Regions from separate parts of the Enterobacter sp. Taxon_8 genome, predicted to be linked through region 2. Evidence: riboswitches for the same ligand, from Rfam matches in the RefSeq annotation. Region 2 holds a riboswitch; each other region holds the start of a gene.

Evidence for each region. Region 2 has a riboswitch for thiamine pyrophosphate ahead of thiM (hydroxyethylthiazole kinase). Riboswitches for the same ligand answer to the same signal wherever they lie in the genome.
Region 1: it holds a riboswitch for thiamine pyrophosphate, as region 2 does, so the genes downstream of both, thiB (thiamine ABC transporter substrate binding subunit) here and thiM (hydroxyethylthiazole kinase) in region 2, are expected to answer to the same signal.
Region 3: it holds a riboswitch for thiamine pyrophosphate, as region 2 does, so the genes downstream of both, thiC (phosphomethylpyrimidine synthase ThiC) here and thiM (hydroxyethylthiazole kinase) in region 2, are expected to answer to the same signal.

Annotation. Positions count from the first base shown of each region.
Region 1 is NZ_CM177989.1:3,799,205-3,806,658, forward strand. It holds gene AC4IBF_RS18075 (cation diffusion facilitator family transporter) at 1-796, shown strand, start outside; gene AC4IBF_RS18080 (cytochrome b/b6 domain-containing protein) at 902-1,483, shown strand; gene AC4IBF_RS18085 (sugar efflux transporter) at 1,532-2,710, opposite strand; gene sgrT (glucose uptake inhibitor SgrT) at 2,830-2,982, opposite strand; gene sgrR (HTH-type transcriptional regulator SgrR) at 3,071-4,726, shown strand; TPP riboswitch at 4,763-4,863, shown strand; gene thiB (thiamine ABC transporter substrate binding subunit) at 4,895-5,878, shown strand; gene thiP (thiamine/thiamine pyrophosphate ABC transporter permease ThiP) at 5,854-7,454, shown strand, end outside; gene thiQ (thiamine ABC transporter ATP-binding protein ThiQ) at 7,448-7,454, shown strand, end outside.
Region 2 is NZ_CM177989.1:1,497,605-1,505,058, reverse strand. It holds gene AC4IBF_RS07110 (nucleoside permease) at 1-741, shown strand, start outside; gene AC4IBF_RS07105 (ADP-ribosylglycohydrolase family protein) at 738-1,742, shown strand; gene AC4IBF_RS07100 (PfkB family carbohydrate kinase) at 1,739-2,692, shown strand; gene AC4IBF_RS07095 (GntR family transcriptional regulator) at 2,666-3,412, opposite strand; gene thiD (bifunctional hydroxymethylpyrimidine kinase/phosphomethylpyrimidine kinase) at 3,455-4,255, opposite strand; gene thiM (hydroxyethylthiazole kinase) at 4,252-5,022, opposite strand; TPP riboswitch at 5,058-5,154, opposite strand; gene AC4IBF_RS07080 (DUF3606 domain-containing protein) at 5,356-5,532, opposite strand; gene AC4IBF_RS07075 (hypothetical protein) at 5,769-6,017, shown strand; gene AC4IBF_RS07070 (PAAR domain-containing protein) at 6,331-7,454, shown strand, end outside; gene AC4IBF_RS07065 (hypothetical protein) at 7,448-7,454, shown strand, end outside.
Region 3 is NZ_CM177989.1:226,018-233,471, reverse strand. It holds gene AC4IBF_RS01085 (YjaG family protein) at 82-672, opposite strand; gene nfi (deoxyribonuclease V) at 714-1,385, opposite strand; gene hemE (uroporphyrinogen decarboxylase) at 1,395-2,459, opposite strand; gene nudC (NAD(+) diphosphatase) at 2,498-3,271, opposite strand; gene rsd (sigma D regulator) at 3,367-3,864, shown strand; TPP riboswitch at 3,919-4,027, shown strand; gene thiC (phosphomethylpyrimidine synthase ThiC) at 4,107-6,002, shown strand; gene thiE (thiamine phosphate synthase) at 6,002-6,643, shown strand; gene AC4IBF_RS01050 (HesA/MoeB/ThiF family protein) at 6,630-7,385, shown strand; gene thiS (sulfur carrier protein ThiS) at 7,369-7,454, shown strand, end outside.

The sequences.
Region 1 (7,454 bases), 2.3 Mb from region 2:
TTTTCAGATAGTTGCAGGAATATTCTCCGGCTCACAGGGATTAATTGCTGATGGGATTCATTCTCTTTCCGATTTATCTTCTGACTTGGTCGTTCTGATTGCGAATAAAAAGAGTCAGAAAGCCTCTGATATCGATCATCATTACGGTCATCTGCGTTTCGAAAACGGTGCAAAGCTCATTATTGGCGCTATTCTGCTGCTCGTGGGGATCGGGATGCTCTGGTCCGCTGGCAATAAACTGCTTAATCCCGAGACGCATCAGGTGGTGAAAGGGGCCGCTTTGTGGGTGGCGATACTGGCGCTGGTGGTGAAGGAAAGTTTGTTCAGATACATGTTTTCCACGGGAAAACGTGTACAGTCCTCGCTGCTGATAGCCAATGCCTGGCATGCCCGTTCTGACGCAGCGTCGTCAGTGGTTGTCGCCATCGGTATTGCCGGGAATTTAGTGGGCTTTCACGCTATGGACCTGATTGCGGCCCTGATTGTCGGAGTGTTCATCGCCCATATGGGTTACAAATTCTCTGCCGATGCCCTGCACGATCTGATGGACCGTTCGCTTGAACCCGAACTGGAGCACGATATCAAAACGTGTCTTCTCTCAACCGAAGGCGTCACCGGACTCCATGATTTAAAAACCCGCAAGATGGGCGATTTAGCCCTTGTCGATGTCCATCTGGAAGTGAACGGCGAATTAAGCGTAAAAGAAGGGCATCAGATTGCCGTCAATGCCAGAAACAACGTGATGCAAAAATTCAATGTGCTGAACGTGATGACGCATATTGATCCTGTCCACTAATCGGAACGCATAAATACAGTGTGACGCTACTCATCGTTAAGGTTTCGTTAATTAATCTGCGTCACACTGCATCGCATCAGCTCTCTCATTATTGAGGTAAAAGCGATGAACCCAACGCTACGTAATACGCTTCCCCATAAAGAAACGCCTTTTCTTCGCGTACTGCACATTCTTGTAGCCATACTGGTGCTGGCCCAAATTATCAATTCTAATTTCACCGAAAGCGAAGCCCTCCACGAATCCGGACTGAACGGAATTGTCACCTGGATCCATGTTATCTCAGGGTTTGGTTTAATTTTTTGTGGTATTGCCATGATGGCATGGATGTTAACCCAGCGCGGATTTAAGTATTACTTCGCCTGGCTGGCGCTGGATTTTCGTGGAATCGTTGAAGATATTCGCACCCTCGCGCAGCGTCAGTTACCTGACGCGCATGCTGGCGGTATGGCGGCAACGGTGCAAGGTCTGGGTGTGCTGGCGCTGCTGGGCGTTGCACTCTGCGGCGCGGCCTGGTTCGTGCTGAACGCCACGCTTGGGCCGGTTTCGTCCGTCACGGAATCCGTCTTAGATTTGCATAAATTCCTGACAGTTTTTATTGAGACATATTTCTGGGCACACGGCTTCATGGGACTCGTTCATATGTACCTGACGCTACGCGCGCAGCGTAAATATCAGTATTCCGAATAAAACGCTTCGCAGAGCCCGGCGCTCCCGGGCTCCGTTTCATTCATCCGATCACACGTCTTTTACGCGGCAGGTCAGCAGGAGCGTCACGACGGATAGCGCCGCAATCATCCAGTAGACCGACGCATGGCCATAGCTTTGCGCTAGCGCCCCCTGAATCACGCCCGCCAGGATCACGCCGGTTGAAATACTGTTGGTAAAAAGCGTCGTTGCCGAGCCTGCACGGCCGGGCATCAGATCCTGGAACCAGAGCATGCCGATCCCGGCAACAATTCCTATAAACACGGCGTTAAACAGCTGCAGCGCCAGCAACGCTTCACGCGAATGGAAAAGGATCAACCCCGCGTAGAACAGTACCCCGGCCGCCACGGCGACGATCATCATCCGACGCTTTCCAAAGCGCTTAACGTAATAGCCCGCCAGAATCATCGCCGGAATTTCCAGCCCGGCAGCGGTTCCCATCAAGATCCCCGCGAGCTTGTCCGGTAAGCCCAGATCGCTGCTGATCCACAGCGGCATATCAATAATGTACATGGTGTTGCAGGTCCACATCAGCGTCGAGGCAATAAACAACATGCGGACGTTCTTGTCCTGCCAGCCGCTCACCTGGGTGAGCGGTTTATCCGTTGTCTGTTCGACGCGCGCCACGGACGGCAGTGCGAAGGCTATCAGCGCCAGGCTGATGACAAAAATCCCTGCCGCAATGGAGAACATGGCGGTAAAGCCATAGTTCAACGCCAGCATAAAGGCCAGCGGCGGACCAATGACCCACGCCAGCGAGAGCTGGGCACGCATCACCGAGCTGAACATCACTACTTCCCGCGCGGAGTTATCCGCATATTCACGGGCCAGGGCGAACAGCTGCGGCATAGCGGTGTTCGCCAGCGACGCCAGCAGCACGCCGCAGGTAATGAGCGTCAGATAATGACGATTGAAGGCAAAGAGCAGCGCGTTGCCCACGGCCATGGCGCAGCAAAAGAGGATTAGCCTGCGGCGATCGCCCTGACTGTCCGATCGTTTCGCCAGCGCGAGGCTGACCAGGATCCCGGCAATGGCGTTGACGGTATAAAACAGGCCGACCCAAAACGGCTGCGCCCCTACCTCGCGGCTGAGAAACAGGCTCAGCGTCGGCGCCTGAAGCGCCCCCGCCACGCCCATCATAAAGGCCACCAGCATAAAAGCGGCATACACGCCGTTCAGGCGTCGCCCCATCGTCATCAACCACAGCATGCGCAAGTCCTTGTGAAAGCGAATCGAAATTGGGTGAATAGTAAACGAAAAAAGCCAGCAAAAACATTTTGCTGGCGGGTGATAAGCACCAATACTCAGTCACACATGATCGAGGCGAGTTAGCGGGAAGAGGTCGGTGTCGTAACGTCCCACTGCATCAATTCTTCTAACGTTTTCAGCCGTTGCTCTGCACACCGGCGGGCCAGCCAGGACGATCCTTTTGTCGCTGAAAAGTACTGCTGATAAAACTGACGTGCGGTAGACCTCTTCATAATTTACCTCCTCGCTTCATCGAGGAGAATTATTGGCCTAATATAGGGATAAATAAATTGCTGGTTTTTTGTCAGGAGTTCCCCTTTTATGCCTTCCGGTCGTCTGCAACAACAGTTTATCCGCCTCTGGCAGTGCTGCGAGGGGCAATCGCAGGAGACCACGCTCAACGAGCTGGCGGACCTGCTTAGCTGTTCCCGCCGTCATATGCGCACGCTTCTCAACACCATGCAGCAGCAGGGGTGGTTAAGCTGGGAAGCGGAAGCGGGACGCGGCAAACGCTCGCGACTGACCTTCCTGTATACCGGACTGGCGTTGCAGCAGCAGCGCGCAGAAGATCTGCTCGAACAGGACCGCATCGATCAGCTGGTCCAGCTGGTGGGCGACAAGGCCGCCGTGCGCCAGATGCTGGTCTCCCATCTCGGACGCAGCTTTCGTCAGGGCCGGCACATTCTGCGGGTGCTCTACTACCGTCCGATGAAAAATCTGTTGCCCGGCACGGCGTTACGCCGCTCTGAAACCCACATGGCCCGACAAATCTTCAGCGGGCTGACGCGCATAAATGAGGAAAACGGGGAACTGGAGGCGGATATCGCGCACCACTGGCAGCAGCTTTCCCCGCGCCACTGGCGCTTCTTCTTACGCCCCGGCATCCACTTTCACCACGGCCGCGAGCTGGAAATGCACGACGTCATCGCCTCTCTGGAACGCGCCCGCAGGCTGCCGCTCTACTCACATATTTCGCGCATCCACTCCCCCACGGCCTGGACGCTGGACATTGAGCTGTCGCAGCAGGACAAGTGGCTTCCCTGGCTGCTGGGCTATGTGCCGTCGATGATTTTGCCCGGCGAGTGGGAATCATTGAACAATTTTGCCAGCCTGCCGATTGGCACCGGGCCCTACTCCGTGTCCCGCAATAACAGCAACCAGCTGAAAATCCGCGCGTTCGATGACTACTTTGGCTATCGGGCGCTGATCGACGAAGTGAACGTGTGGGTATTGCCTGATCTCAATGAAGACCTGAGCTGCGGTCTGACGCTTGAAGGCCCCACCACCGGAGAAAAGGCCGTGGAGAGCCGCCTGGAGGAGGGATGCTACTATCTCCTGTTTGACCGCCGCACCCACCGCGGGGCAAACCAGGGCGTCCGCAAGTGGATCAGCCACGTGCTGTCCCCTTCCAATCTGATCTACCATGCGGAAGAGCAGTACCAGACATACTGGTTTCCGGCCTACGGCCTGCTTCCGCGCTGGCACCACGCCCGGCCGTCGCACTGCGACAAACCCGCAGGGCTGGAGTCCATCACCCTGACCTACTACCGCGAGCACGTGGAGCATCGTTTTATCGCGAGGATCATGACCCGCCTGCTGGCAGCAGAGGGGGTCAAGTTAGAGGTAAGAGAAGTGGACTATGACGAATGGCATCAGGGAGAGATCGCCAGCGATATCTGGCTCAACAGCGCTAATTTTACCCTGCCGCTCGATTTTTCATTATTTTCACACCTGTATGAAGTCCCGCTGATCCAGCACTGCATCGATCGGGACTGGCAGCAGGACGCCGCCCTATGGCGATCGGGCGAGATGAACCTTGCCGTTTGGTGCCAGCAGCTGCTGGCCGAGCAGGCGATCGTCCCGCTGATCCACCACTGGCTGATGATTCAGGGCCAGCGCAGCATGCGCGGCCTGCGGATGAACACCCTGGGCTGGTTTGATTTTAAATCCGCCTGGTTTGCGCCCCCGGAGCCATAACGCTTTCGTAATATTCACCAAATCATTACAATAGCGCCGTTCTCAACGGGGTGCTGCATCACAGATGTGCGCTGAGATAATACCCGTCGAACCTGATCCGGATAACGCCGGCGAAGGGATTTGAGGCTGTCGCTCAAAATCCTTTGCCACTCAACCCTGAGGTGCAAAGTGTTAAAAAAAGTTCTCCCCCTGCTGGCGCTGTTCGCGCTGCCTGCTTTTGCCAAACCCGTCCTGACGGTCTACACCTACGACTCCTTCTCTGCCGACTGGGGCCCTGGCCCGGTTGTCAAAAAAACCTTTGAAGCGGACTGCAACTGCGAGCTGAAGTTCGTGGCGCTTGAAGATGGCGTGTCGCTGCTCAACCGCCTGCGCATGGAAGGAAAAAACAGTAAAGCCGACGTGGTGCTCGGGCTGGATAACAACCTGCTGGAAGCCGCCTCGCAAACCAAACTGTTTGCCAAAAGCGGCGTCGCGGCAGATGCCGTTAACGTGCCGGGCGGCTGGAAGAACGACACCTTTGTGCCGTTCGACTACGGCTACTTTGCTTTTGTTTACGACAAAAATAAGCTGAAAAACCCGCCAAAAAGCCTGAAAGAGCTGGTCGAAAGCGATCAGAAGTGGCGCGTAATTTACGAAGATCCGCGTACCAGCACGCCGGGCCTGGGCCTGCTGCTATGGATGCAAAAGGTCTACGGGGATAAAGCACCGGAAGCATGGCAGAAGCTGGCCGCCAAAACCGTCACCGTGACCAAAGGCTGGAGCGAAGCCTACGGCCTGTTCCTCAAAGGCGAAAGCGACCTGGTGCTGAGCTACACCACCTCCCCGGCCTACCACATTATCGCCGAGAAGAAAGACAACTATGCAGCCGCAGATTTTGCAGAAGGGCACTATCTGCAGGTGGAAGTGGCCGCGCGTACCGCTGCCAGCAAACAGCCGGAGCTGGCCGAGAAGTTCCTGAAGTTCATGGTTTCACCGGCGTTCCAGAGCGCGATTCCCGCAGGCAACTGGATGTATCCGGTTACTAACGTTGCGCTGCCCGCAGGTTTCGAGCAGTTGACCAAACCGAAAACCTCGCTGGAGTTTACGCCTCAGCAGGTCGCCGCGCAGCGTGCCGCATGGGTAAGCGAATGGCAACGCGCCGTCAGCCGTTGATTCCCGGCTGGTTACTTCCCGGGCTGCTCGCCGCCGCCGTGATGGTAGCGGTCAGCCTGGGGGCTTTTCTTGCATTGTGGTTTAACGCGCCAGGGAGCGACCTGCTCGCCCTCTGGCACGACAGCTACCTCTGGCACGTTATCCGGTTCTCCTTCTGGCAGGCGTCTCTTTCTGCCCTGCTGTCGGTGATCCCGGCTATTTTTCTGGCACGCGCTCTGTATCGACGGCGATTTCCCGGCAGGCAGGCCCTGCTGCGCCTGTGCGCCATGACGCTGATCCTGCCCGTGCTGGTGGCGGTATTTGGTATTCTGAGCGTTTACGGTCGCCAGGGCTGGCTGTCTTCACTGTTCGGTCAGCTTGGTCTGGAATGGTCATTCTCGCCTTACGGACTGCAGGGCATTCTGCTGGCGCACGTATTTTTCAATATGCCGATGGCAACGCGCCTCTTTTTGCAGGCGCTGGAAAATATTCCCGGCGAACAGCGTCAGATTGCCGCCCAGCTCGGCATGCGCGGCGTGTCGTTCTTCCGCTTTGTCGAATGGCCGTGGCTGCGCCGCCAGCTCCCGCCCGTGGCGGCGTTAATCTTCATGCTCTGCTTTGCCAGCTTTGCCACCGTGCTGTCACTCGGCGGCGGGCCGCAGGCCACCACCATTGAGCTGGCGATTTACCAGGCGCTGAGTTACGACTACGATCCCGGTCGCGCCGCGCTGCTGGCGATGGTGCAGATGGCGTGCTGTCTTGCGCTGGTGCTGTTGAGCCAGCGGCTGAGTAAAGCCATTCCCGCAGGTAGTCATCAAATAACCGGCTGGCGCGATCCGCAGGATAGCCTGCACAGCCGCGTCAGCGATTTTATCCTGATCGCGCTGGCGCTTCTGCTACTGCTGCCGCCGCTGATGGCCGTTATTGTTGACGGACTGAACCTCAATCTCATGGCAGTCCTGCAACAGCCCGTTCTCTGGCAGGCCACCTGGACCTCGCTGCGTATCGCGCTGGCTGCCGGATTACTGTGCGTCCTCCTGACCATGATGCTGCTGTGGAGCAGCCGTGAGCTCTACGCCCGCCAGGCGCAAAAAGCCGGACAAATGCTGGAACTGACGGGCATGCTGATACTGGCGATGCCGGGTATCGTGCTGGCAACGGGCTTCTTTTTACTGTTCAACTGCACCCTCGGCCTGCCGGAAAGGGCCGATGGCATTGTGATTTTCACTAACGCCTTAATGGCCATCCCCTACGCGCTTAAGGTGCTGGAAAACCCGATGCGCGACGTCAACAGCCGCTACGGTTTGCTGTGTCAGTCGCTGGGCATGCAGGGCTGGCAGCGGCTGAAGGTTGTGGAAGTGCGCGCGCTAAAACGTCCGCTTGCTCAGGCGCTGGCGTTTGCCTGCGTGCTCTCCATTGGAGACTTTGGGGTCGTGGCGCTGTTCGGTAATGACGATTTCCGCACGCTGCCGTACTGGCTTTATCAGCAAATCGGCTCTTACCGCAGTCAGGACGGCGCGGTTACCGCGCTGTTACTGCTGCTGCTGTGCTTTGCCTTATTTACCGTTATCGAAAAACTCCCGGGGCGTGATGTTAA
Region 2 (7,454 bases):
TTCCTGCCGAACACCCCGCCGAAAAGTACCGGCAAGCTGGACTTCAAAGTGATGCTCGGGCTGGACGCGCTGATCCTGCTGCGTGACAGAAACTTCCTCGTGTTCTTCTTCTGCTCGTTCCTGTTCGCCATGCCGCTGGCCTTCTACTACATCTTCGCCAACGGCTATCTCACCGAAGTGGGGATGAAAAACGCCACCGGCTGGATGACGCTCGGCCAGTTCTCCGAAATCTTCTTTATGCTCGCCCTGCCGTTCTTTACCAAACGCTTTGGTATTAAGAAGGTCTTACTGCTGGGTCTGATCACGGCCGCCATCCGCTACGGATTCTTCGTTTACGGCGGAGCGGAACAATACTTCACCTACGCCCTGCTGTTCCTCGGGATTCTGCTGCACGGCGTGAGCTACGACTTCTACTACGTCACCGCGTACATCTACGTGGACAAAAAAGCGCCGGTGCACATGCGCACCGCCGCGCAGGGCCTGATTACGCTGTGCTGCCAGGGCTTTGGTAGCCTGCTGGGTTACCGCCTGGGCGGCGTGATGATGGAAAAAATGTTCGCATACAAAGAGCCGGTGAATGGGCTGACCTACAACTGGGCCGGAATGTGGACGTTTGGTGCAATCATGATTGCCGTGATTGCCGTGCTGTTTATGCTGTTTTTCCGCGAATCGGACAAAGAGATCGCCGCCATTGCGGTGGTTGATGGCGATGCCGCGCTGACACAAGGGGAAGTTAAATGAAACAAGAACGTGTTCTCGGTGCCCTTTACGGGCAGGCTTTAGGGGATGCGATGGGCATGCCGTCGGAGCTGTGGCCGAGAAAGCGCGTAAAGTCGCACTTCGGCTGGATCGACCGCTTTTTACCCGGCCCGGCAGAGAATAATGCGGCCTGCTATTTCAAACAGGCAGAGTTTACTGACGATACCTCAATGGCGCTGTGCCTGGCTGACGCGATCGTTGAGTGCGACGGGGAGATTAACGCGGACGTTATCGGCAAGCATATTCTGCACTGGGCGCTCGATTTCGATGCGTTTAATAAGAACGTGCTCGGCCCGACCTCCAAAATCGCGCTTAACGCAATTCGTGACGGCAAGCCGGTCAGCGAGCTGGAAAACAACGGCGTGACCAACGGGGCGGCGATGCGCGCCTCGCCGCTGGGCTGCCTGCTTCCGGCCACGCGTCTGGAACACTTTGTTGAGCAGGTGGCGCTGGCCTCCAGCCCGACCCATAAATCGGACCTCGCCATTGCCGGCGCGGTGGTGATTGCGTGGGCGGTTTCCCGCGCCGTCGACGGCGAAAGCTGGCAGAACATCGTCGATGCTCTGCCGGGTATCGCCCGCTATGCGCAGGAGATGAAAACCACCACCTTCAGCGCGTCGCTGGCGGCGCGTATTGAGCTGGCGCTTAAGACCGTACGGGAAGCCAACGGCATCGACTCCGCCAGCGAGCAGATTTATCAGCTTGTCGGCGCAGGAACCAGCACCATTGAGTCCGTCCCGGCGGCCATTGCGATGGTCGAACTGGCGGAAACCGATCCGAACCGCTGCGCCATTTTATGCGCCAACCTGGGCGGCGATACGGACACCATTGGCGCAATGGCGACGGCCATCTGCGGCGCGCTCCACGGCGTCCAGGCAATTGACCCGGCGCTGAAGGCCGAGCTCGACGCCGTTAACCGGCTCGATTTCGGTCACTATTGCGAAAAACTGCTGCACTATCGGGAGCAAAGGGAGGGCGTATGAATGCATTTGCCCAACGTCTCGACACCCTGCACGCCACGAGCCCGGTGACGGTGCTGGGCGCAGCGGTGATAGACGTCATCGCCGACGCCTACGCCCTGCCCTGGCGCGGGTGCGATATCGAACTTAAGCAGCAGGGCGTGAATATCGGCGGCTGCGCGCTGAACATTGCCATCGCCCTGAAGCGGCTCGGCATTACGGCGCAAAACGCTCTGCCCGTCGGTCACGGCGTCTGGGCGGATATTATCCGCAACGCCATGGCGAAGCAGGATCTGCACAGCGCCGTGGAGGCCGATACGGGCGACAACGGCTGGTGCCTGGCGCTGGTTGAGCCTGACGGCGAACGTACCTTTATGTCCTTTAGCGGCGTGGAGAACCAGTGGCAGCAGCGCTGGCTGGATGCGCTTTACGTTCCGCAAAACAGCCTGGTTTATTTGTCCGGCTACCAGCTGGCATCGCCGTGCGGCGAGCTGCTGACACGCTGGCTGGAGGGATTACAGGACGTGACGGCATTGATCGATTTCGGCCCCCGCATCGCGGATATTCCCGACGCGCTGATGGAGCGGATTATGGCCTGCAGGCCAATCGTGTCGCTCAATCGTCAGGAAGCGGAACTTGCAGCTGAAAGATTAGGTGTGGAGTCTGAAAACCTGGGTGAAGTGTGGCAGCAACGCTTCGGCGCCGCGCTAATTGTGCGCCATGATAAAGACGGTGCTATGTGGTATGACGGTGACGCCTCGGGCGTTGTTCCGGCGTTCCCGGCGACGGTTGTGGACACCGTTGGTGCTGGCGACAGCCACGCGGGCGGCACGCTGGCAGGGCTGGCAGCGGGATGGTCGCTGGCAGACGCCGTTCTGCTGGGGAATGCCGTGGCGTCCTGGGTGGTCAGCCACCGCGGCGGCGATTGCGCCCCGACTCGTGAGGAATTACTCCTCGCATACAAAGACGTATAGATCGCTGCGACAGTAGCTGATGCTGTACTCAATCGGACGGTGCTGCTGGTCAAGCGCAACCTGCTTGATCACCAGCACCGGTATTTTTTCATCCATCTTTATGTGCGCCTGAAACTCGCTGTCCGGCATGCGGGCGCTCACCCTTGAGCGGGTGCGCTGCGGGAAGATGTTCTGACTGCGGAAGTAGTCGTACAGCGAAATGCCAATTGCATCCGGATCGGGAATTAACCCGACCGGGACCCAGGACTCTTCAATCGACACCGCATCGTCATCCACATAGCGAATGCGCTTAAGTAAAAAAACCTCGCTGTCCGGGGAGATCGACAGGTGGTTAGCCACCTCTTCCGGGCATTTCACCACACGCTTGTTGACCCACAGCGTATTGGGCTTTTGGCCGCGCAGCACCACCTGCTGCGAGAACCCGCGCGCCTCTTTCAGCGAATATTCAAAGATGTTGTTGATTTGCGTGCCATATCCACGGGAACGCGTCACCACGCCCTCTTCCTCCAGCGCCTGCATTGCCCTTCGCACGGTAATGCGCGACACGCCGGTTAACTGGCTCAGATCGCGCTCGCCGGGCAAAATATTCCCGTGCTCCAGCATGCCGCTTCGCACCGCATTTTTTACCGTTTCGGCAAATTTCAGGTACAGCGGCGTGTTGTCCGGCGCGGCGATCCGTTCATTCAGTTGAGCGATTAACCGGGTATGCGCTTGTTCCATCTCTGTTTTCTCAGGCGTGGTGTTTCCTGCCAGTATACTGGGTTACCACCATGCATGAAAATGATGAACCGGCCCAATACCGTGACCGACTTCCAGAGTATCGGCTTTTGCCAGCGCCGCCGAGAGCCAGGCTTTCGCTTCGCTAACCGTATCGGCCCAGCCTTCATGCCGGGGACGCAGCGCCGCCAGCGCGGCGGAGAGCGTGCAGCCCGTGCCGTGGGTGTTTTTGGTCTGCACGCGCGGCGCGGTAAAACGTACTTCGCCATCGCGGGTAAAGAGCCAGTCCGGGCTTTCAGCGTCGTCAAGATGACCGCCCTTCATCAGCACTGCGCCGCAGCCCATCGCCAGCAGCGCGTTTCCCTGCGCTTTCATCTCGCGTTCAGTTTGCGCATGCGATGTGCCTAACAGCGCGGCGGCTTCCGGCAGATTGGGCGTGATAAGCGCCACCTGCGGCAGCAGTTTTGTACGCAGCGTCTCCACGGCGGAGGCCGAAAGCAGCGGGTCGCCGCTTTTTGCCAGCATGACGGTATCCAGCACCACGTTTTGCACCTGATAGCGTTTAAGCCGCTCGGCCACCGCTTCCACAATATCCGTCTCGGCCAGCATGCCGATCTTGGTGGTATCGATGCGCACGTCGCTGAACACAGAATCCAGCTGTGCGGCAACAAAATCTGGCTCGATACGGTAGACCGACTGCACGCCGCGCGTGTTTTGCGCCACCAGCGCGGTAATGACCGAGCAGCCGTACGCGCCAAGGGCCGAGAATGTTTTGAGGTCAGCCTGGATACCCGCGCCGCCGCAGGGATCGGTGCCGGCAATGGTCAGGGCGTTAATCCGCTTCATGCCTGCTCCTCCAGCGTATAGAGCGCGTCGAGGAACGCGCTGGCAAAACTGCCCGGGCCACGCGACTGCGCAACCGCGACCGTTCCGGCTCGCTTCATCCATCCGCAGACGGCAGCAATGTTATCCAGCCGGTCACCCGGCAGCGAACAGTTCGCCGCCACAACGGCAGAAAGCGCGCATCCGGTGCCTACCACGCGCGTCATCAGCGGATCGCCGCCGGTAACCGTTCGGGTACGTTGCCCGTCCGTGATGTAATCCACCTCGCCGGTGACGACCACAACGGCATTGGTCTGGCGGGCCAGCGCCTGTGCAGCGGGCACCGCGCTGGCGGCGGTATCGGTCGTATCAACGCCGCGCCCACCCGGGCTCATCCCGGCAAGAGCAAGGATTTCAGAGGCATTGCCGCGAATGGCAGCCGGTTTCAGAGCAAGAATTTGATGGCAAAACCGGGTGCGGAACGTCAGGGCGCCCACGGCAACCGGGTCCAGCGTCCAGGGCTTGCCTGCAGCCACCGCGCTTTCTATTGCCCGACGCATCGCCTGGGCACGCGGCGAGGTCAGCGTGCCAACGTTAATCAGCAGCGCATCGGCGATGCCGGCAAACTGTTCAGCCTCTTCGGCCTCAATCACCATCGCGGGTGATGCGCCAAGCGCCAGCAAAACGTTGGCCGTGAAGGTCTGTACGACATCGTTGGTCATACAGTGGGTCAGCGGAGAACGGGTTCGGAAGTGGTGTAAAACGCGTAAATTGAGCAGGTCAGGCTGCATGGTTTCGCTCCTGCCTTGCGTGAAGAAGCGATGACCGGGAAGGCATCTGACTTCCCTACGCTGGCATTATCCAGATCAGGTAATACGGGTATTTCTCAGCCTTCACGAAGAAGGGCACCCCGAGTCAAAATAAACAAAATCAAAAGCTTGCGATTAACGTCCCGTTAATCGCTGTTCTGGATCATGCCAGCGGGAAGCCAAAGACTCAACCCTAAAAAATGCTCTGTGTGCCAGCTTATGTCCCAGGTTGTGGCTCATAGTACCAAACACCGAACACAAAAAAGGCCGGGTTTCTCCAGCCTCAACAGCACAATTGAAGATGCCTTCACAAACCTATTTACCTAGATATGCTTTTACCTTAGCGGTGCCATTACCAACAGCTCTAACAGCAGCCCTAAGCTGAGATTCAGTAACATCCAACGCTTGGGTCCAATATGCCACTTCCCAAGATTCACTCAAGCTGATGAAACGTTTATCTTCTGGCTGCCGACGCTGTAAGTTATCTGCCATTTGGTTTGTCCTGAGTATTACAAGCTTATGCCTGCACACTACCTATATGACTTCTCTACCACTTCGTAAACGGTCAGTTATCAAACAATTGACACTGGTCATAAAACCAGTAAAAACTTTTTTTTCCGAGCTTGCTAAGCTTGCCGCTTCGCTTCTATCATAACTACTACATATTGTGTTTATTGATATAACAAATACAATATATCCAAAAATCCATCCCGTGAATAGGTGTTGAAATGGCGAACAATGATAAGCAATCCTCGAAAGATGTAGCTCATCTGGCAGCAGAGACTCTAAACAACCCAAACGCCTCTGCGATTCAGAAAAGTTTAGCGGGTTCGGTGCTATCACAAGCAGGAACAAAAAATCAGACTGGCGCGAACATGGAAGCCAAAGCATCAGCAGCTTTGAAAAACCCACGTTCAAGCGAGGTTATTAAAACCTTAGCTGGTTCGGTTGTTTCTCAATCGAATAAAAAGCGCTAAAAAAGCCGGGATTAACCCGGTTCTCATGTTTTCAGTTTCCGTTGTCGCTGTTCGCTCAAGTAGTACCTAATAGTGCTGTCGAATCCATGCGTATGGATGTGGTCAAGCAGGTTGGAACGACTACACCCCAGCCGACGCGCCAGCGCTGACATGTTGATAATCGCATCATCGCCCTTGCCATCTAGGATCCACTGCATCAGCGGCATGTTGCGAGTAACCATCTATCACTTTGTTACAACTGCTCATTTACTCGCCAGCCCCAAAAACCTACACTTTCATTAAGGATTTCAAAGCAACACAAGGATAAAAATAAATGGCTATTGGTCACTACTTATTCAGGGGCGATAAGACTGTTTGCGGTGGTCGGATTATTGAAGGATGTACCGATCATCAGTTTTTCGATAAAGACATGGCCTGTGAAGGGCATAAAGTGACGTGTGGTAAACATGCGGGTAGATTCCGCATAGTGGGAGGGCTTGAAAACCAAGACATACACGGTAAAAGAGTAGCCGGAACACTGCATAGCCGTAGCTCTTGCCCCTGCAAATCACGTTTTATTCCGTCCATCTTCGACACTTACGAATTTTCTAAAGAACCAGCAAAAGCCGAAACCACCCAATCTCACATCGTTGAATTTCCCGTTCTCCCTGGCCCGATTGCCGCTCCTAAAACTGATAGCTTCGCTGACACCTGTAAACCAACAGATAACCGGCTATTGAAAGGCGTTTACATCTGGACTGAAACAACAAGTGCAGGTCATGCTTTCGTTTCGGTGCATGAGAATAACTCGATCTACCTTTACACCTATGGACGCTATGGACGCACAGACAGAAGCACGCTAACCGGAGATGGGATTTTAGACATCTTCCAAGATGAAGATGCACGGAAGTATTACCGTTACGAACTTTATGAAATGAGTGCTCGTGCATTTCGGATTGATGATGCTGATCCTGAATTAATCCGTAAGTTCTTCGAAAAATTATGGAATAACGGTGTATCACCGATTCAAACACCAAAGATGCAGGACGGCACAATACGTAGAGGCCGCACGATTGATAAGTATGACGTAACTGGGAATAACTGTACTACTCACTCAGTCGAGGGGATCAAGTTTGCTGGTTCAAAGGTATTCGAACACGGTTACACCACCAGGACTACACAGCTACCAATTGAGATAGAAGAAGATTTCACTATCCCGGTATCACTGCAAAGTTACCTTGAAAAAAAGAGTGCAGATTACTCCTCAATGCTCGTCGTCGAGATGACAAGTACGTTCAAGCAGCAGTATCCAAACATTGAGAACAAAAGCCCTCAACCAATTGGGGGAAGTGCAAAAATCCAACAAGTATCGGCTGATTCTGCTGCTGTTGCTGGCTCAATTTCTCCATACTCAGGCGGCACAGTAGGCGGATCGTTGGGAAGTACATACGATGATGA
Region 3 (7,454 bases), 1.3 Mb from region 2:
CCCCCAAATGTAGACCAGACAAGGGGCGAAAGGGAAGAGTCGAGGAGCGACAAAACGGGCGTTATCTCAAGATTTATTGTCTCATTGGTTAAAAATTATACCAATATTGCTCTCGCCAGCCTCTCGTAAGTCAGCGCGCAGCCCTTTTATCAGCTCAATATCGCGTTCTTCACACTCTGCTAACAGGCGGAAAATTTCCCACTGAATGTCCCATTCTTGCTCAACCGCCGGGTTCGCACGCAGCTCTTCGTCGGTCATTTCCCGACCTTCCTGGGTCATTTCCAGCATCGCGACGGTCGTAATAGATGCCTTACTGACTTCAATAGCGTGCTCCAGCGTTTCACCGCTCAGTCGGGAGTGCAGCAGTTCGCTTAACGCCACGCAGGCATCAATTGCCGGGTAGACGCCGTACAGGTCAAAATCATCCGCCACCGGAATCGCCTCTTCCAGCTTTTCGAGCTGAGAGTCGAAATTCACCTTCGCGTCTTTCACCGTCAGCGTTTCCCAGATCAGATCCAGAATGCGGCGGTAGATATGGCCATCACCAAAACCCGTCTGCTTGCAGAACGCGGCATAGTTGGGATACATGCGCTCGCACAGGCAAGCCATAAAGGTGACGTGCTGCCAGCTTTCCAGCTTTTCAAGGCGCAGGTGAATTGGGTTTTGTAGCATGATGATCTCTCGAATCGAAAATTAGGCGCAGTTTACCTGAATCATCGCTGAATTTCCTGCCAACGAACAAAAGCCGGACGTGAAGACGCCACGGCGTCTGCCCAGCGCGTCGGCTCCGGCAAGCGGTAGCCCTTCATGCAGCGCTGCACCCACGCGAGGGCGCTGTCCATGCTCACACGGTGCCCGGTAGCGATAAAGAGCGGGTTACAGCGTGCCTTGCTGCGCCAGACCCACGCCAGCTGCTCGCCTTTATGGATGAGCGGCGCCAGCGCACCCGGCTCGGATGAAAGAGGTTCAAACGCGCCGCACAGGCGTTTCTTGGCGACGCCAATGGTCGGCACATCCACCAGCAGCCCAAAATGACTGGCAACGCCTAAACGACGCGGGTGTGAGATCCCGTGCCCATCGACAAACAGCAGGTCAGGTTTTTGCGAAAGCTGCTCCCACGCTGCCAGCAGCGCGGGATATTCGCGGAAGGAGAGAAAGCCCGGAATGTACGGCATGGTGGTCGCGATACGCGCGACCTTGTACTCCACCAGCTCAAGCGAAGGGTATTTCAGTACCACCATCGCCGCTCGCGTCACGTCCCCACCCTGCTCGAATCCGACGTCTGCTCCGCCAATGTACTGCGGAGGGTCCTTATCCAGACGATCCTCGCGGATCACCGATGAGGCCAGTTCGATTTGTTGAGCGCGTAGCGACGCGAGATCCATAACGACTCCTTACTTGTGATACTGGGCAGAAAGCCGATGCACCGCCTCCACAAATACGCCTGCGTGTTCTGGCGGCACATCCTGATGAATGCCGTGGCCGAGGTTAAAGACGTGGCCTTCCCCCTGGCCGAAACCAGACAGTATAGTCGACACTTCTTCTTCAATGCGGGCTGGCGGCGCATAAAGCATGGACGGGTCCATATTGCCCTGCAGCGCTACTTTGTCGCCCACGCGACGACGCGCATCGGCAATATCGGTGGTCCAGTCGAGACCCAGCGCGTCGCAGCCGGTTGCCGCCATCGCTTCCAGCCACTGGCCGCCACCTTTGGTGAACAGCGTCACCGGCACGCGGCGACCTTCGTTTTCACGCAGCAGGCCATCAACGATTTTATGCATGTAATACAGGGAGAACTGCTGATAATCGCGCCCGGTCAGCACGCCGCCCCAGGTATCGAAAATCATCACCGACTGCGCGCCCGCCTTAATCTGCGCGTTCAGATAGAGCGTAACGCTCTTCGCCAGCTTGTCGAGCAGCGCATGCAGGGCCAGCGGCTCGGCGTACATCATCTTTTTAATCATGGTGAAGGCTTTGCTGCTGCCCCCTTCCACCATATAGGTCGCCAGCGTCCACGGGCTGCCTGAGAAGCCAATCAGCGGCACTTCACCTTTCAGCTCGCGGCGAATGGTGCGCACGGCGTTCATCACGTAGCCCAGTTCGCCTTCCGGATCGGGGATCGGCAGCTTGTCCACGTCGGCTTTGCTTTTGATCGGAGAGGTGAAACGCGGACCTTCACCGGTTTCGAAGTACAGGCCAAGGCCCATCGCATCCGGAATGGTCAGAATATCCGAGAAGAGGATCGCCGCATCCAGCGGGAAGCGGCGCAGCGGCTGGAGCGTCACTTCACAGGCCAGCTCGGCGTTTTTGCAAAGCGACATAAAATCGCCCGCCTGCGCGCGCGTGGCTTTGTACTCTGGCAGATAGCGTCCCGCCTGGCGCATCATCCACACCGGGGTGACATCAACGGGCTGGCGCAGCAGCGCACGCAGATAACGATCGTTCTTCAGTTCGGTCATTTTTGCAGTTCCTTAAGCGTCATGGCCTCAGTGTAACACTACTCATACTCGGCCCGACACATCGCCACGGTATCTTCTATCAGCCGACGCGCCACGGTGCCCGGCGGAGGTAACAGGGGTAAATCGTCGTAGCGATACCAGTTCGCGTCCAGCAGCTCTTTCTGATCGATAACGATCTCGCCGCTGTCATAGTCGGCCATAAAGGCCGTCATCAGCGACTGCGGGAACGGCCACGGCTGGGAGGTGACGTAGCGCAAGTTCTTCACTTTGATCCCGCTCTCTTCCATCACCTCGCGCGCCACTGCCTGCTCCAGCGTTTCGCCCACCTCGACGAACCCGGCCAGCACGGTATGAATGCCGTTGCGATGGCGGGTATGCTGTGCAAGCAAAATAGAGTCATCCCGACGGATAGCGACGATAATGCACGGCGCAATTTGTGGGTAATAACGTTCGCGGCAGTGGCTGCAGAGCATCGCCCACTCGGTTTTACTCGGGTGCATGGTATGGCCGCAATAGCCGCAGTATTTGTGCGAGCGGTAAAACTCCGCCAGCTGCACGCCCCGCCCCGCCAGCTGGAACAGGCCTACGTCCAGATCCAACACCTGGCGAACGGATCCCATATCCTGACGACGCGCTTGCTGGATCAACCACACGGGCTCACCCTGCCACTCGCCGATCTCTAGCGCAGGCTGGCCCACGAGATCGAACGTTTCCGCCGCACCGTAGGGCAGTTCTCCACCGGGCAACCATAATTTTTGTTCGTGGCTGACGATCCACCAACCCAGATCTGATTTTTCAATAATACGATCCATATCTATTGCACTACCTTCGCTTCACTGACATGTTGTTAGCATTGTGGTTACATTCTGGATGAGCAGATTCAATCCTACACTTTGCGGAGTCGACCATGTTAAACCAGCTAGAAAGCCTGACTGAGCGCGTTAGAGGAAGTAACAAACTGGTGGATCGCTGGCTGCATGTGCGCAAGCATCTACTCGTGGCTTATTACAATCTGGTCGGCATTAAGCCTGGCAAAGAATCGTTTATGCGACTGAACGAAAAAGCGCTGGATGATTTTTGTCAGGGCCTGGTCGACTATCTGTCCGACGGCCATTTCAATATTTATGAACGCATTATCCGCGAAATGGAAGGGACAACGCCGTATTTAGCGGCCAGCAAGCTCTATCCGCTGCTGGAAGCCAATACCCAGCAGATCATGGATTACTACGATTCCACGCTTGAGAACGCCATCGATCACGATAACTATCTTGAGTTCCAGCAGGCGCTATCCGACCTCGGCGAAGCGCTGGAGGAGCGATTCACGCTGGAAGACAAGCTGATCTCTCTCGCCCTGGACAATGATTTGAACATCAGTAACGAAGAGAACGTCGCGCGCCCTGCTTGAGTTCTTAATCGTTAACGAGTAATTTACAACCATTCGCCCCTCTCACGAGGGGGATTTTTCTTGTCGGAGTGCCCAGAGCGAAAGCCGGGCTGAGACCGTTAATTCGGGATCCGCGGAACCTGATCAGGCTAATACCTGCGAAGGGAACAAGAGTCACACTGCTGTTGTATCGCCCCCCGGGCGATCCTCTCTTGCTTCATCCGTCGTCTGACAAGCCATGTCCTTCACTTTTGGAATGAGCTATGTCTACTGCAAAACTGACCCGCCGCGAACAGCGCGCACAGGCCCAACACTTCATCGATACCCTGGAAAGCACTGCTTTCCCGAACTCGAAACGCATCTACATTTCCGGCTCGCAGGACGATATTCGCGTTCCGATGCGCGAAATCCACCTCAGCCCGACGCTTATCGGCGGCAGCAAAGAGAATCCGCAGTATGAAGACAACGAAGCCGTGCCGGTGTATGACACCTCCGGCCCATACGGCGATCCTGATGTTGCCATCAACGTCCAGCAGGGGCTGGCAAAGCTGCGCCAGCCGTGGATTGACGCGCGTAACGACTGCGAAGAGCTGAGCGTGCTCAGCTCTGCGTACACCAAAGAGCGCCTGGCCGACGACGGTCTGGACGAGCTGCGCTTTACCGGCCTGCTGACGCCAAAACGTGCTAAAGCAGGTAAATGCGTGACCCAGCTGCACTACGCCCGCCAGGGTATCGTCACGCCGGAGATGGAGTTCATCGCCATCCGTGAAAACATGGGTCGCGAGCGTATCCGCAGCGAAGTGCTGCGCTATCAGCATCCTGGTGAAGGCTTTGGCGCTCGCCTGCCGGAGAACATCACGCCGGAGTTTGTGCGTGACGAAGTGGCCGCCGGGCGCGCGATCATCCCCGCCAACATCAACCACCCGGAGTCCGAGCCGATGATTATCGGCCGCAACTTCCTGGTGAAGGTCAACGCGAACATCGGTAACTCGGCCGTCACCTCCTCCATCGAAGAAGAGGTGGAAAAGCTGGTCTGGTCCACGCGCTGGGGCGCGGACACGGTAATGGATCTCTCCACCGGCCGCTATATTCACGAAACCCGCGAGTGGATCCTGCGTAACAGCCCGGTGCCGATTGGCACCGTCCCGATTTATCAGGCGCTGGAGAAGGTCAACGGCATTGCCGAAGACCTCACCTGGGAAGCGTTCCGCGACACCCTGCTGGAGCAGGCCGAGCAGGGCGTGGACTACTTCACCATTCACGCGGGCGTGCTGCTGCGCTACGTGCCGATGACCGCGAAGCGTCTGACCGGCATCGTCTCGCGCGGCGGCTCCATCATGGCGAAGTGGTGCCTCTCCCATCACCGGGAAAACTTCCTCTATGAACACTTCCGCGAAATTTGCGAGATCTGCGCCGCCTATGACGTCTCTCTGTCACTGGGCGACGGCCTGCGCCCGGGCTCCATCCGTGACGCCAACGACGAAGCGCAGTTTGCCGAGCTGCACACGCTGGGCGAACTGACCAAAATCGCCTGGGAGTATGACGTGCAGGTGATGATTGAAGGCCCGGGACACGTGCCGATGCAGATGATCCGCCGCAACATGACCGAGGAGCTGGAGCACTGCCACGAAGCGCCGTTCTACACGCTGGGGCCACTGACCACCGACATCGCGCCGGGCTATGACCACTTCACGTCAGGCATTGGCGCGGCGATGATCGGCTGGTTCGGCTGCGCCATGCTGTGCTACGTGACGCCGAAAGAGCACCTCGGGCTGCCAAACAAAGAGGACGTGAAGCAGGGGCTGATCACCTACAAGATTGCCGCCCACGCGGCGGATCTGGCCAAAGGCCATCCGGGCGCGCAAATCCGTGATAACGCCATGTCGAAGGCGCGCTTTGAATTCCGCTGGGAAGACCAGTTCAACCTGGCGCTGGATCCGTTCACCGCCCGCGCCTACCACGACGAAACCCTGCCGCAGGAATCGGGCAAAGTCGCGCACTTCTGCTCCATGTGTGGGCCGAAGTTCTGCTCGATGAAAATCAGCCAGGAGGTGCGCGACTACGCCGCCACGCAAACCATTGAAGTGGGTATGGCGGACATGTCCGAAACCTTCCGCGCCAAAGGCGGCGAAATCTACCTCAAAAAAGAGGAGGCGTAATGTACCAGCCCGATTTCCCACCCGTTCCCTACCGTTTAGGGCTCTATCTGGTGGTGGACAGCGTGGCGTGGATAGAGCGCCTGCTGGAGACAGGCGTTCGAACGATCCAGCTGCGCATCAAGGATAAACGCGATGACGAGGTGGAAGCCGATGTGGTTGCCGCCATCGCGCTGGGGCGCCGGTATAACGCCCGTCTGTTTATCAACGACTACTGGCGGCTGGCCGTTAAGCACCGGGCGTACGGCGTGCATCTGGGTCAGGAGGATTTGGAAACAACGGATCTGAGCGCAATCCGTGAAGCCGGGTTGCGTCTGGGCGTGTCAACGCACGATGACATGGAGATTGACGTGGCCCTGGCGGCCCGTCCCTCTTACATCGCGCTTGGTCACGTCTTCCCGACGCAAACCAAGCAGATGCCCTCCGCTCCGCAGGGTCTGACGCAGCTGGCAAGTCACGTTAAACGCCTTGCCGATTACCCCACTGTCGCCATCGGCGGAATCAGCCTTGAACGTGCCCCGGCGGTGCTGGAGACCGGCGTCGGCAGTATCGCCGTCGTCAGTGCCATCACCCAGGCCGCAGACTGGCGGTCCGCCACCAAACAGCTGTTACAGCTGGCAGGAGCAGGCGATGAACGATCGTGACTTTATGCGCTACAGCCGTCAGATCCTGCTGGAGGATATCGCCATCGACGGCCAGCAAAAGCTGCTCGCCAGCCGGGTGCTGATTGTCGGTCTGGGCGGATTAGGCGCACCCGCCGCGCTTTATCTGGCAGGCGCAGGTATCGGTACGCTGGTGCTGGCCGACGACGACGAGGTTCACCTCAGCAACCTGCAGCGACAAATCCTCTTTACCACCGAGGATATCAACCAGCCGAAAGCGCAAATCACCCGGCAGCGCCTGGCGCAGCTCAACCCGGATATCGAGCTGGTTGCCTTACAGGAGCGGCTTAGCGGTGAAAGCCTGCGCCGTGAAGTCGCCCTTGCCGACGTGGTACTGGACTGCACGGACAACATGGCGACGCGCCAGGCGATTAACGCCGCCTGCGTGGCAAATCATACGCCGCTCATTACCGCCAGCGCGGTGGGGTTCGGCGGGCAAATGATGGTCCTGACCCCGCCGTGGTCGCAGGGTTGCTATCGCTGCCTGTGGCCGGACGATGCCGAGCCGACGCGCAACTGCCGTACGGCGGGCATTCTTGGCCCGGTGGTCGGGGTGATGGGCACCATGCAGGCACTGGAGGCCATCAAGCTGCTCAGCGGCATGGAGACGGAACGCAATACGCTGCGGCTGTTTGATGCTCGCTCCAGCAGCTGGCGCCAGCTGGCGTTACGCCGCGCCAGCCGCTGCCCGGTATGTGGAGACCGCGATGCGCATTCTGTTTAACGATGAGCCGATGAGATGCGACGACGGGCTTACCGTTGCCGCACTGCTCGACAAGCTGCGTCAGCTCAA